One region of the Streptacidiphilus sp. EB129 genome, then DNA from elsewhere that is predicted to be linked to it. Evidence: riboswitches for the same ligand, from Rfam matches in the RefSeq annotation. Region 1 holds a riboswitch; the other holds the start of a gene.

Region 1 (5,020 bases):
CGAGAGGGTCTGGCCGCGGACGATACGTCCGATGTAGGGCCAGCCGAAGAAGCCGATCACGAAGATCAGCACCATGATGCGTGGTGCGCTTCCACCCATCCCGAAGAGCTTCTCGGGGACGACCGAGACCAGTGCGATGGAGAAGAGCAGCTGCGGGAAGGACAGCAGGACGTCCATGGTGCGGCTGACGACGGTGTCGACCCAGCCGCCGAGGAAGCCGGCCGCCATGCCCAGCAGCACACCGATGACGACGGCCAGAGCGGCCGCGCCGAAGGCGACGATCAGCGAGATCTGCGCGCCGTAGACGACGCGGGCGAAGATGTCACGGCCGGTGCTCGGCTCCAGGCCCAGCCAGTGCGAGCCGCTGATGCCGCTCAGCGGGCCGTTCGGCATGCCGAAGCCGAGGTCGGTGTTGAGCAGGTTGGCGTGGAAGTCGTCGGGGTTCTGACCCTCGATCCCGCACAGCACCGGCGCCAGGATGCCGACCAGGATCAGCAGCAGCACCACCGCCCCGCCGACCAGCGAGAGTTTGTCCCTCTTCAGGCGCTCCCAGGCGATTCGTCCGGGCGAGCGCCCGACAATCTTCGCGGGTGCGGCGACCGGGTCGGCAGGAACCTCCAATGTCGCGGCTCCGCTGTCGTGAAGTGGCGCAGTCATTTGTGGATAGACCCCTCAAGCCGGTGGTGACCGACACACGGTGCCCGGTCGACACGCCGTCCGGGAATCCTGTCCAGGATCCGGTCCGGCCGGCGTGGTCGCAGTTCACTGTTGGTGCCAAGTGCGGTGGAACGACGCTGCGGTGGTGCTACGTCAAGTGCGGTGGTGCGGTGATGCGTTGAAACGGGTGGTGCGGTGCTGCGTTGAAACGGTGGTGCGGGGTGGTGCGCTGCCGGGGCAGTGGTGAAGCATTGAAGCAGAGGTGCGTGTGAACCGGGGAACCCTGGATACGGGTGTCCCCGGTGCGGTCGCGCGCCGTGATGCGGTGGTGACTTGGTGATGCAGTGGTGCCTTGGTGCGGTGAAACATGGTGCGGTGCAACGAGGATGGACGCTGGTGTGTGTCCGGTTCCCGCCTCTGCCCGGCCACCACTCCGGAACCGGGGTGGCGGTCGGACAGGATCACGGGAAAGCAAGCCGTCATGGGGGCCGACATCGTCCGGTTGGACGGGGGCTTCACCACTGTCTGGCTACAGCGTGTGAGGCGCCCTCGGCTCACCACTTCGCGGCGCCACTCTTCAACACCCGACAGAGGCTCCGCCAGACCCCCCACCTAAAGGTTGCATAACCGTGATCTGCACCGATACACGCCCGAGACCTGCGAATACGGCTCTTCATACGCCTGTTACATCGCCCCGGAGCGACCGAGTCAACGCGGGTAGAACGCATTCATCCTGGTCAGGCGCGCGTCTGCCACCACTCGGAGCGGTGTCACCCGTTCGGGACGGCCCCAATTCGTCCGCCAAGTGACGTTCTTACGATTCTCAGAACCGCGGGTAGCCGTACCCGGAGCCGGGCCGCCCTCCGCCGCCGGAAACACCCCGGTCGAAAAACGGAATCGCGCGCACCCGCAGCCAGAGCGCCACCGGGTCGTACGGGTCCGACATCGCCACCGTGGAGACCGCGACTCCCTGCGGCGCGCCGGGCAGGGCGTGCTGCATCATCAGCCGGACCGACTCCACCGCCGGCGGGCTGGAATCGTACAAATCCAGACCGATCACCAGATACGGGCTGCCCCAGGCGGGCTGGACCCAGCCCCGGCGCAGCGATCGGACCGCCGCGGTGCCCTGGGCGGCCTGGTTGAGCAGGGCGTAGAACTGGTCGGCGGCGACCGGCGGCTCGCCGATCGTCAGCGGCCCGGCCGGCAGCCGGTCCAGGCCGCCGGCCACCCGGCGCAGGTCGGCCCAGGGGATGCCGACGCCGCCGCCGGGCTGGTGCGGGTTCAGCCACAGCCCCCAGCGTTCGCGGTAGAGCGAGGCGGCGATCTCACGTCCGGAGGTGATCTGGTGCGCCCGGCTCCAGCCGCTGGCGGCGAGCTGCTCGGCGGAGGTCACACACGGTGCGTAACCGAATCCGCCGACTTCCATGTTCCCGTACTGGGCGTCGGGGCGGCCGGGCTCGCCGTGCCACAGCAGCATCCACACCGAGCCCTCGGCGACGGCCCGCAGCAACCCCTCGTAGGGCTCGAACCGCCCCGGGGCCACCTCCCGCAGCGCGCGCTCGATGGCGCCCCCGCCGGCTGCCTCGACCACTGCCACCTCTCCCCGCGTCGCGTCCCCTGTCCTCTGGCGACTGTCACCCTAGTGGTCGAGTGTCCCCTGACCGAGGGGGACGCGCTCGTAGAACGGCGGCACCGAGGCCACCATCCAGTCCCCCAGCGGATCCTGCGCCACGTCCAGCAGCACGATCCCGACCTCCCAGGGCAGCGGCACCGCGCCGAGCGCGCGGCCCAGCGCCTCGGTGGCCGCCTGCTGGTCCTCCGGCCGCCAGCTGTCCAGCTCGACGCCGACGAACAGCTTCTCGGGTTCGCCCTCGACCTGCACCAGTGCCCGACGTGCCGTCAGCACCTGCGGCGTGCGGCAGAGTTCGCCGACGCAGGCGGCGAGGAACTCCACCGGGTCCTGGTGCGGCCCGGGCTCCCGCAGACCCACCCGGGCGCCGGCCGGCGCTCCCGGCGTCCCGGGGCCGGTGCCCGCGCCGGCTCCGCCGACCGGCCCGCCGCAGAGCTCGGCCACCCCGGTCGCCGGGATCGGGATGCCGACCGCGCCCTCGGGATTGACCACGATGCCCACGCCCAGCGGCATCCCCTGCGCCAGCTCGCGGACCGGGGCGATGGTGAACGACATCTGCCCGGCGATCCGGCGCAGCTGCTCCTCGGAGCTGAACACCGGCACGAAGGGCTGGCCGGCCAGTTCGGTGGTGGGCAGCTCCAGGGTCGCCCCGTCGTACCCGCCACCGCCCGGCAGCGGCACCCACACCTGGCTGCGCCGCAGCACCTCGACCACGCGCGGGGTGGCCCCCGGGTCGCCGATCGCGGCGGTGAGCACCTGCTCCAGCTCGTTCGCCGGCCAGCCGCTCTGTGCCGGAATGCTCGCGGCCGCCATGCTCTGGGCCGCCATGCTCGCGGCCGCCATGCTCTGGGCCGGATCGCCCGCGGTGTCCGTGGGGTACTGCATCTGCGTGACCGCCGTTCCCTGCTGCCCGTCACCAAGCCCTGCCGGTACCGCCCGGCGGGTTCCACCGGCGTACCGGTACGCCGCAGGATAGCGACAGCGGGTCGGCGCGCGGGGCCGGCAGCACCGGACGCGTGCTGCGCGGGGCGCGCCCAGCGTGCCATGATGAGCGCGACCAACAACTCCACACCGGCCGATCGACCCCGCGCGGGAGAGCCAGGCCAGTCCCCGTCCGCATGGACCAGGACTGCAGTCGGCGCCGAAGGAGCAAGCCCTCCCCGGAATCTCTCAGGCACAGATACCGCACGGGCTAGGCAGATCTGGAAAGCGGTCATGCCGCCGCGGCTCGCCCGCTGCCATGCCCCACCCACGGTGCAAGCCGCGTCCCTGCTCCCTGTGGAGCGGTCCGACGCGGTGAAGCTCTCAGGTTGCGACGACAGAGGGGGAGCCCCTGCCGCAGCATGCCTTCCTTGAGAGAGCACGAGGAGCACCACCGATGTCAGCTGAGAACGCAGACCTCCGCCTCACCGCCCTGGACGCCGTCCATCGGGCCCTCGGCGCGACCATGACCGACTTCGCCGGCTGGGACATGCCGCTGCGCTACGGCAGCGAGCGCGAGGAGCACCTCGCCGTCCGCACCAGGGCCGGACTGTTCGACCTCTCGCACATGGGCGAGATCACCGTCACCGGGCCGCAGGCCGCCGAGCTGCTCGACTACTCGCTGGTCGGCTTCGTCTCCGCACTGGACCTGAACCGCGCCCGCTACACCATGATCTGCGCGGCCGACGGCGGCATCCTGGACGACCTGATCGTCTACCGCACCGGTGCGGAGGAGTTCCTGGTCGTCGCCAACGCCTCCAACGCCCAGCTGGTGCTGGACGAGCTGACGGCCCGGGCGGCCGGTTTCGACGCGGTGGTGCGCGACGACCGCGACGCCTACGCGCTGATCGCGATCCAGGGTCCGCAGGCCACCGCGATCCTGGCCCCGCTGACCGAGGCGGACCTGCCCGGGCTGAAGTACTACACCGCGCTGCCCGCCACCGTGGCCGGCCGCCCCGCGCTGCTGGCCCGTACCGGCTACACCGGTGAGGACGGCTTCGAGCTGTTCCTGGCCCCGGACGACGCCGAGCACGTGTGGACCACACTGTCCGCCGCCGGCGCCGACGCGGGTCTGATCCCCTGCGGCCTCTCCTGCCGCGACACGCTGCGCCTGGAGGCGGGCATGCCGCTGTACGGGCACGAGCTCAGCACCTCGCTGACCCCCTTCGACGCCGGCCTGGGCCGGGTGGTCCGGTTCGACAAGACGAGCAACGACGGCGCGTTCGTCGGCCGCGCGGCGCTGGAGAAGGCCGCCGAGCAGGCCGCCGCCACCCCTCCGCGGGTGCTGGTCGGTCTGGTCTCCCCCGGACGCCGGGTGCCGCGCGCCGAGATGAACGTGGTCACCGCGGACGGCGCGGGCACGGTCATCGGCTCGATCACCTCCGGCGCCCCCTCCCCCACCCTGGGCAAGCCGATCGCGATGGCGTACGTGGACGCGGCGCACGCCACCCCGGGCGGCACGGTCGCGGTGGACGTCCGCGGCACCCACGAGCCGGTCGAGGTCGTGGCGCTGCCGTTCTACAAGCGAGCCCGCTGAATCACGCCCGCTGAGGCGACTCCCGCGGACGCAGTCCTGCTGACGCAGGCCCGCTGACGCGGGTCAGCCGACGCCGAGCCCCGCCGGCTCCGCCCCGCACCGCCCCCTCCGGGGGGCCGTTTCGCCGTACCCGCATCCCATCCTGGAGAATCGACGCCATGAGCAACCCCCAGCACCTCACGTACAGCAAGGAACACGAGTGGCTGACCGCCCTC
Region 2 (5,020 bases), on a different contig from region 1:
CGGTGGGGCGGGTGCTGTCCTGCACCTGGATGTGCTCCCGGTGCAGCTCGTCCCGGACCACCTCCTCCTCGGTGAACCGCTCGGTCACCAGCCGGATCCGCTCCACCGGGACGATCGCCTTGCGGACCACCACCCGCTGCTCGTGCAGGGTGACCTCCTCCGAGCTCTCCGCGATCTCCTGGTCCGACAGCTGCACCCGCTCCTCCGCGCCGACCGGCACCCGCTCGACCCGGATCCGCTCGCGGATCACCGGGACCCGGCGCTCCACCTGCTCGGTGGTGACGTACTTGCGCAGCCGGGCCCGGCCCAGCACGCGCCACTCGGTGGAGATGTCCAGCCGCTCCTCACGGCAGACGAATTCGACCGGCTCGGGGACCCCCACGTTGGCCTGCTGCTCCGCGGTACGGGAGGCCAACGGCGCGGCACCGCCCTTGGCGAGGCTCGGCGCGGCGCTGCCCGGCAGCGGGTCGGTGAGCGGGTCCGGCTTGGCCACCGGGGTGCTCGCGGTGGTGGCCGCGGGGCTCTGCGGCGGTGCGGCGGGCGGCGCGGCGGTGAACGCCGCGGTGCGGCTGGTGTCCATCCGGGGCGCGTCCGTCCGGGGAGCCTCCATGCGGGCCGCGTCCGCGCGTGCGGTGCCGGCGGTGTCGTGGCGCGGCGGCGCCTCCGCCCGCGACGGCACCGTGGTGGCGGCGACGGTGGCCGCCACCGGAGCGGCCATGCCCGCGCCGCTCGCGGAGACCACCGGGGTCGACACGGTGCCGGTGGTCGACGTCGAGGCCGGGTCCGCCTTGGCGGCGGCCTTCGCGGCGTCCCCGGCCGCGCCCCCGGCGCTGCCCGCGCCGCTGTCCTGGCCGCCGGTCGGAACCTCAAGACCGTAGTAGCGGTACAGCTGCAGTTCCTGCGCCGGCGACAGGTGCTGGCCCGCGCCGAAGTCGGGGGAGTCCTTCACCTGCGACTTCTCGTAGGGCACCCGCAGCTCGTCGCTGATGAACTCGCTGGTGGCGAGCGGGACGAAGGCGTCGCGACCGAACAGCCCGGTGCGCACGGCGGCCCACTCCGGCTGGCCGGTGGCGTCGTCCAGGTACACCTCGTCCACCGTTCCGATCTTGTCGCCGTTGCGGTCCACAGCCTTGTGGCCGATCAGGTCCCTGGGGTCGATCTCGGTCTGCACGGCTCGTCCACTCCTCACGGCGGGCTGGGCAATACTGGTCAACTCATACGAAAAGGCACAAAGATCGATTTGTCGAATGCCCGCAGCCATTGCGGGTGTGTCGCTACTCCATTCGATGGATGTCCGACTCCCGCTGGTACCCTTGCCCCGACCAGTCGAGTGCGCGCGGGAGAGTCCGTGCACCGCTGCGGCGCCGAAGGAGCAACTCCTCCCCGGAATCTCTCAGGCACCCGTACCGCGCGCGCGAGGTCACTCTGGAAAGCAGGGCCTGTTCCACACGGCCCTCACCGACGGTGAAAGCCGGCTGCGGCCGGTGAAGCTCTCAGGTTCCATGACAGAGGGGGAGGTCGTCCCGGCACACCCACAGTGCCATCCGGGTCCGACCAGGAGGCTCCCCAGCCATGACGTCCACACTCTCCGGGCTTGAGCAGTCGAGCCCCTTCGAGAACCGCCACATCGGCCCCGACGCCGAAGCGCAGGCGAAGATGCTGGCCCAGGTCGGCTACGCCAGCCTGGACGAGCTCACCGCCGCCGCCGTGCCGGCCGCGATCCGCAGCCTGGAGGCACTGGACCTCCCCGCCGCGCGCTCCGAGGCCGAGGTGCTGGCCGAGCTGCGCGCGCTGGCCGACCGCAACCAGGTGCTGCGTTCGATGATCGGACTGGGGTACCACGGCACCTTCACGCCGCCGGTGATCCTGCGCAACGTGCTGGAGAACCCCTCCTGGTACACCGCCTACACCCCGTACCAGCCGGAGATCTCGCAGGGCCGGCTTGAGGCCCTGATCAACTTCCAGACCGTGGTCTCCGACCTCACCGGTCTGCCCACCTCCGGGGCCTCGCTGCTGGACGAGGGCACCGCCGCCGCCGAGGCGGTCGCGCTGGCCCGCCGGATGGGCAAGGTCAAGGGCGGCGTGTTCGTCATCGACGCCGACGCCCTGCCGCAGACCATCGCCGTGATCCAGACCCGGTGCGAGCCGACCGGGGTGGAGACCGTGGTCGCCGACCTCAGCGCGGGCATCCCCGCCGAGCTGGCCGAGCGCGGCGTCTTCGGCGTGCTGCTGCAGTACCCGGGCGCCTCCGGCGTGGTCCGCGACCTCGCCCCGGTGATCGAGCAGGCGCACGGCCTGGGCGCGGTCGTCGCCGTCGCCGCCGACCTGCTGGCCCTGACCCTGCTCACCTCGCCCGGCGCGCTGGGCGCGGACATCGCGATCGGCACCACCCAGCGCTTCGGCGTGCCGATGGGCTTCGGCGGACCGCACGCCGGCTACATGGCCGTCCGCGCCGAGTACGCCCGCAGCCTGCCCGGCCGCCTGGTCGGCGTCTCCGTCGACGCCGACGGCAACCGTGCCTACCGGCTCGCCCTGCAGACCCGCGAGCAGCACATCCGCCGCGAGAAGGCCACCAGCAACATCTGCACCGCCCAGGTGCTGCTCGCCGTGATGGCCTCGATGTACGCGGTCTACCACGGCCCGGACGGGCTGCGCGACATCGCCGCCCGCACCCATCGCTACGCCACCGTGCTGGCCGAGGGCCTGCGCGCGGGTGACGTCGAGATCGTCCACGACGCCTTCTTCGACACCGTCACCGCCCGGGTGCCCGGCCGCGCCGCCGCCGTGGTCGACTCGGCCCGCCTGGCCGGGGTCAACCTGCGCCTGGTCGACGCCGACCTGGTCGGCGTCGCCTGCGACGAGACCACCACCCGCGCCGACCTGGCCGCGGTCTGGACCGCCTTCGGCATCCCGGCCGCCGCCGTCGCCGAGGTCGACGCGCTGGACGCCGCCGCCGGCGAGCGGCTGCCGAAGGCACTGCTGCGCACCGACGAGTACCTCACCCACCCGGTGTTCCACGCGCACCGCTCCGAGACCGGCATGCTGCGCTACCTGCGCAAGCTCGCCGACAAGGACTACGCGCTGGACCGCGGCATGATCCCGCTGGGCTCCTGCACCATGAAGCTCAACGCGACCACCGAGATGGAGCCGGTCACCTGGCCGGAGTTCGCCGCGGTGCACCCCTTCGCGCCGGAGCAGCAGGCCGCCGGGTACCTGACCCTGATCCACGAGCTGGAGGACCGGCTCGCCGAGCTCACCGGCTACGACAAGGTCAGCCTGCAGCCCAACGCCGGCTCCCAGGGCGAGCTGGCCGGACTGCTCGCGGTCCGCGCCTACCACCACGCCAACGGCGACACCGGCCGTGACGTCTGCCTGATCCCCTCCTCCGCGCACGGCACCAACGCCGCCAGCGCGGTGATGGCGGGGATGCGGGTCGTGGTCGTGAAGACCCTGGTCGACGGCGACGTGGACGTCGAGGACCTGCACGCCAAGATCGAGCAGCACCGGGACCAGCTCTCGGTGCTGATGGTCACCTACCCGTCCACGCACGGCGTGTTCGAGGAGAACATCGCCGACATCTGCGCGACGGTGCACGAGGCCGGCGGCCAGGTGTACGTGGACGGCGCCAACCTCAACGCGATGGTCGGCCTGGCCAAGCCGGGCAAGTTCGGCGGCGACGTCTCGCACCTGAACCTGCACAAGACCTTCTGCATCCCGCACGGCGGCGGCGGCCCCGGCGTCGGCCCGGTCGCGGTGCGCGCGCACCTCGCCCCGTACCTGCCGAACCACCCGCTGCAGCCGTCGGCGGGCCCGGAGACCGGGGTCGGCCCGATCTCGGCCGCGCCCTGGGGCTCGGCGGCGATCCTGCCGATCTCCTGGTCGTACGTCCGGCTGATGGGCGGCGAGGGCCTCAAGCGCGCCACCCAGGTCGCGGTGCTCAGCGCCAACTACATCGCCAAGCGGCTGGCCCCGTACTACCCGGTGCTCTACACCGGCCCGTCCGGCCTGGTCGCGCACGAGTGCATCATCGACCTGCGCCCGCTGGCGAAGTCGGCCGGGGTGAGCGTGGACGACGTGGCCAAGCGCCTGATCGACTACGGCTTCCACGCCCCGACGATGTCGTTCCCGGTCGCCGGGACGCTGATGATCGAGCCGACCGAGAGCGAGGACCTCGGTGAGATCGACCGCTTCTGCGAGGCGATGATCGCCATTCGCGGCGAGATCGACCGGGTCGGCGCGGGCGAGTGGCCGGCCGGGGACAACCCGCTGGCCAACGCCCCGCACACGGCCGCGCTGCTGGCCGGCGACTGGGAGCACCCCTACACCCGCCAGGAGGCGGTCTTCCCGGCCGGGGTCAACCCCGCCGAGAAGTACTGGCCGCCGGTCCGCCGCATCGACGGTGCCTACGGCGACCGCAACCTGGTCTGCTCCTGCCCGCCGCTCGAGGACTACGAGGCGTAAGCCTCGCAAAAAGGGGCGCGAGGAACTGCGCTGCCAACCATCGACTGAGGTAGAGGGTTGGTCGCGCAGTTCCCCGCGCCCTGCGTCTTTCTGCCGCCGAAGGCGGCTACGCTGCGGCGAGGCTCCGTCGCGGAGCGATCACCCGGCCGTCGGGGAGGATCTCGCCGGTGTCCTCGAACAGCAGGACGCCGTTGCACAGCAGACTCCAGCCCTGTTCGGGGTGGCTCGCGACGACGACGGCCGCCTCTCGGTCCGGTGAATCGGCCGAAGGGCATTCAGGACGGTGCTGGCACATAGCGCGTACCCTCGATTCGACGTTTCAGATCACCGCGCGGTCCGCTTCGGAGGTGTGAACCGCCTGCTTCCCGGGTAGAAGCTGAAGCTGCCCGTGCTGGTTCCCAGTGTTGACGCCTGGAGACGCTTCCGCAGCCTTTTGGTGACATGCGTCACCGCTCTGCATCATGGACCACCCGTTTGGAGCCGGTAGCCCCGTCCGGGCATGACGAAATGACCATGCTCGGCATGGTCATTTCGGGTGGTGGTGATCGCTGGAGCGGGT

What was found. Region 1 has a riboswitch for glycine ahead of gcvT (glycine cleavage system aminomethyltransferase GcvT). Riboswitches for the same ligand answer to the same signal wherever they lie in the genome.
Region 2: linked by a shared signal. The riboswitch ahead of gcvP (aminomethyl-transferring glycine dehydrogenase) and the one ahead of gcvT (glycine cleavage system aminomethyltransferase GcvT) in region 1 are both predicted to bind glycine.

What each region holds. Positions count from the first base shown of each region.
Region 1 is NZ_JBGCCS010000005.1:217,406-222,425, reverse strand. It holds gene ABH925_RS08790 (ABC transporter permease) at 1-657, opposite strand, end outside; gene ABH925_RS08785 (enhanced serine sensitivity protein SseB C-terminal domain-containing protein) at 1,481-2,254, opposite strand; gene ABH925_RS08780 (enhanced serine sensitivity protein SseB) at 2,297-3,172, opposite strand; glycine riboswitch at 3,368-3,483, shown strand; gene gcvT (glycine cleavage system aminomethyltransferase GcvT) at 3,666-4,805, shown strand; gene gcvH (glycine cleavage system protein GcvH) at 4,964-5,020, shown strand, end outside.
Region 2 is NZ_JBGCCS010000016.1:11,783-16,802, forward strand. It holds gene ABH925_RS20350 (PRC and DUF2382 domain-containing protein) at 1-1,171, opposite strand, end outside; glycine riboswitch at 1,328-1,419, shown strand; gene gcvP (aminomethyl-transferring glycine dehydrogenase) at 1,573-4,461, shown strand; gene ABH925_RS20360 (DUF5999 family protein) at 4,568-4,756, opposite strand.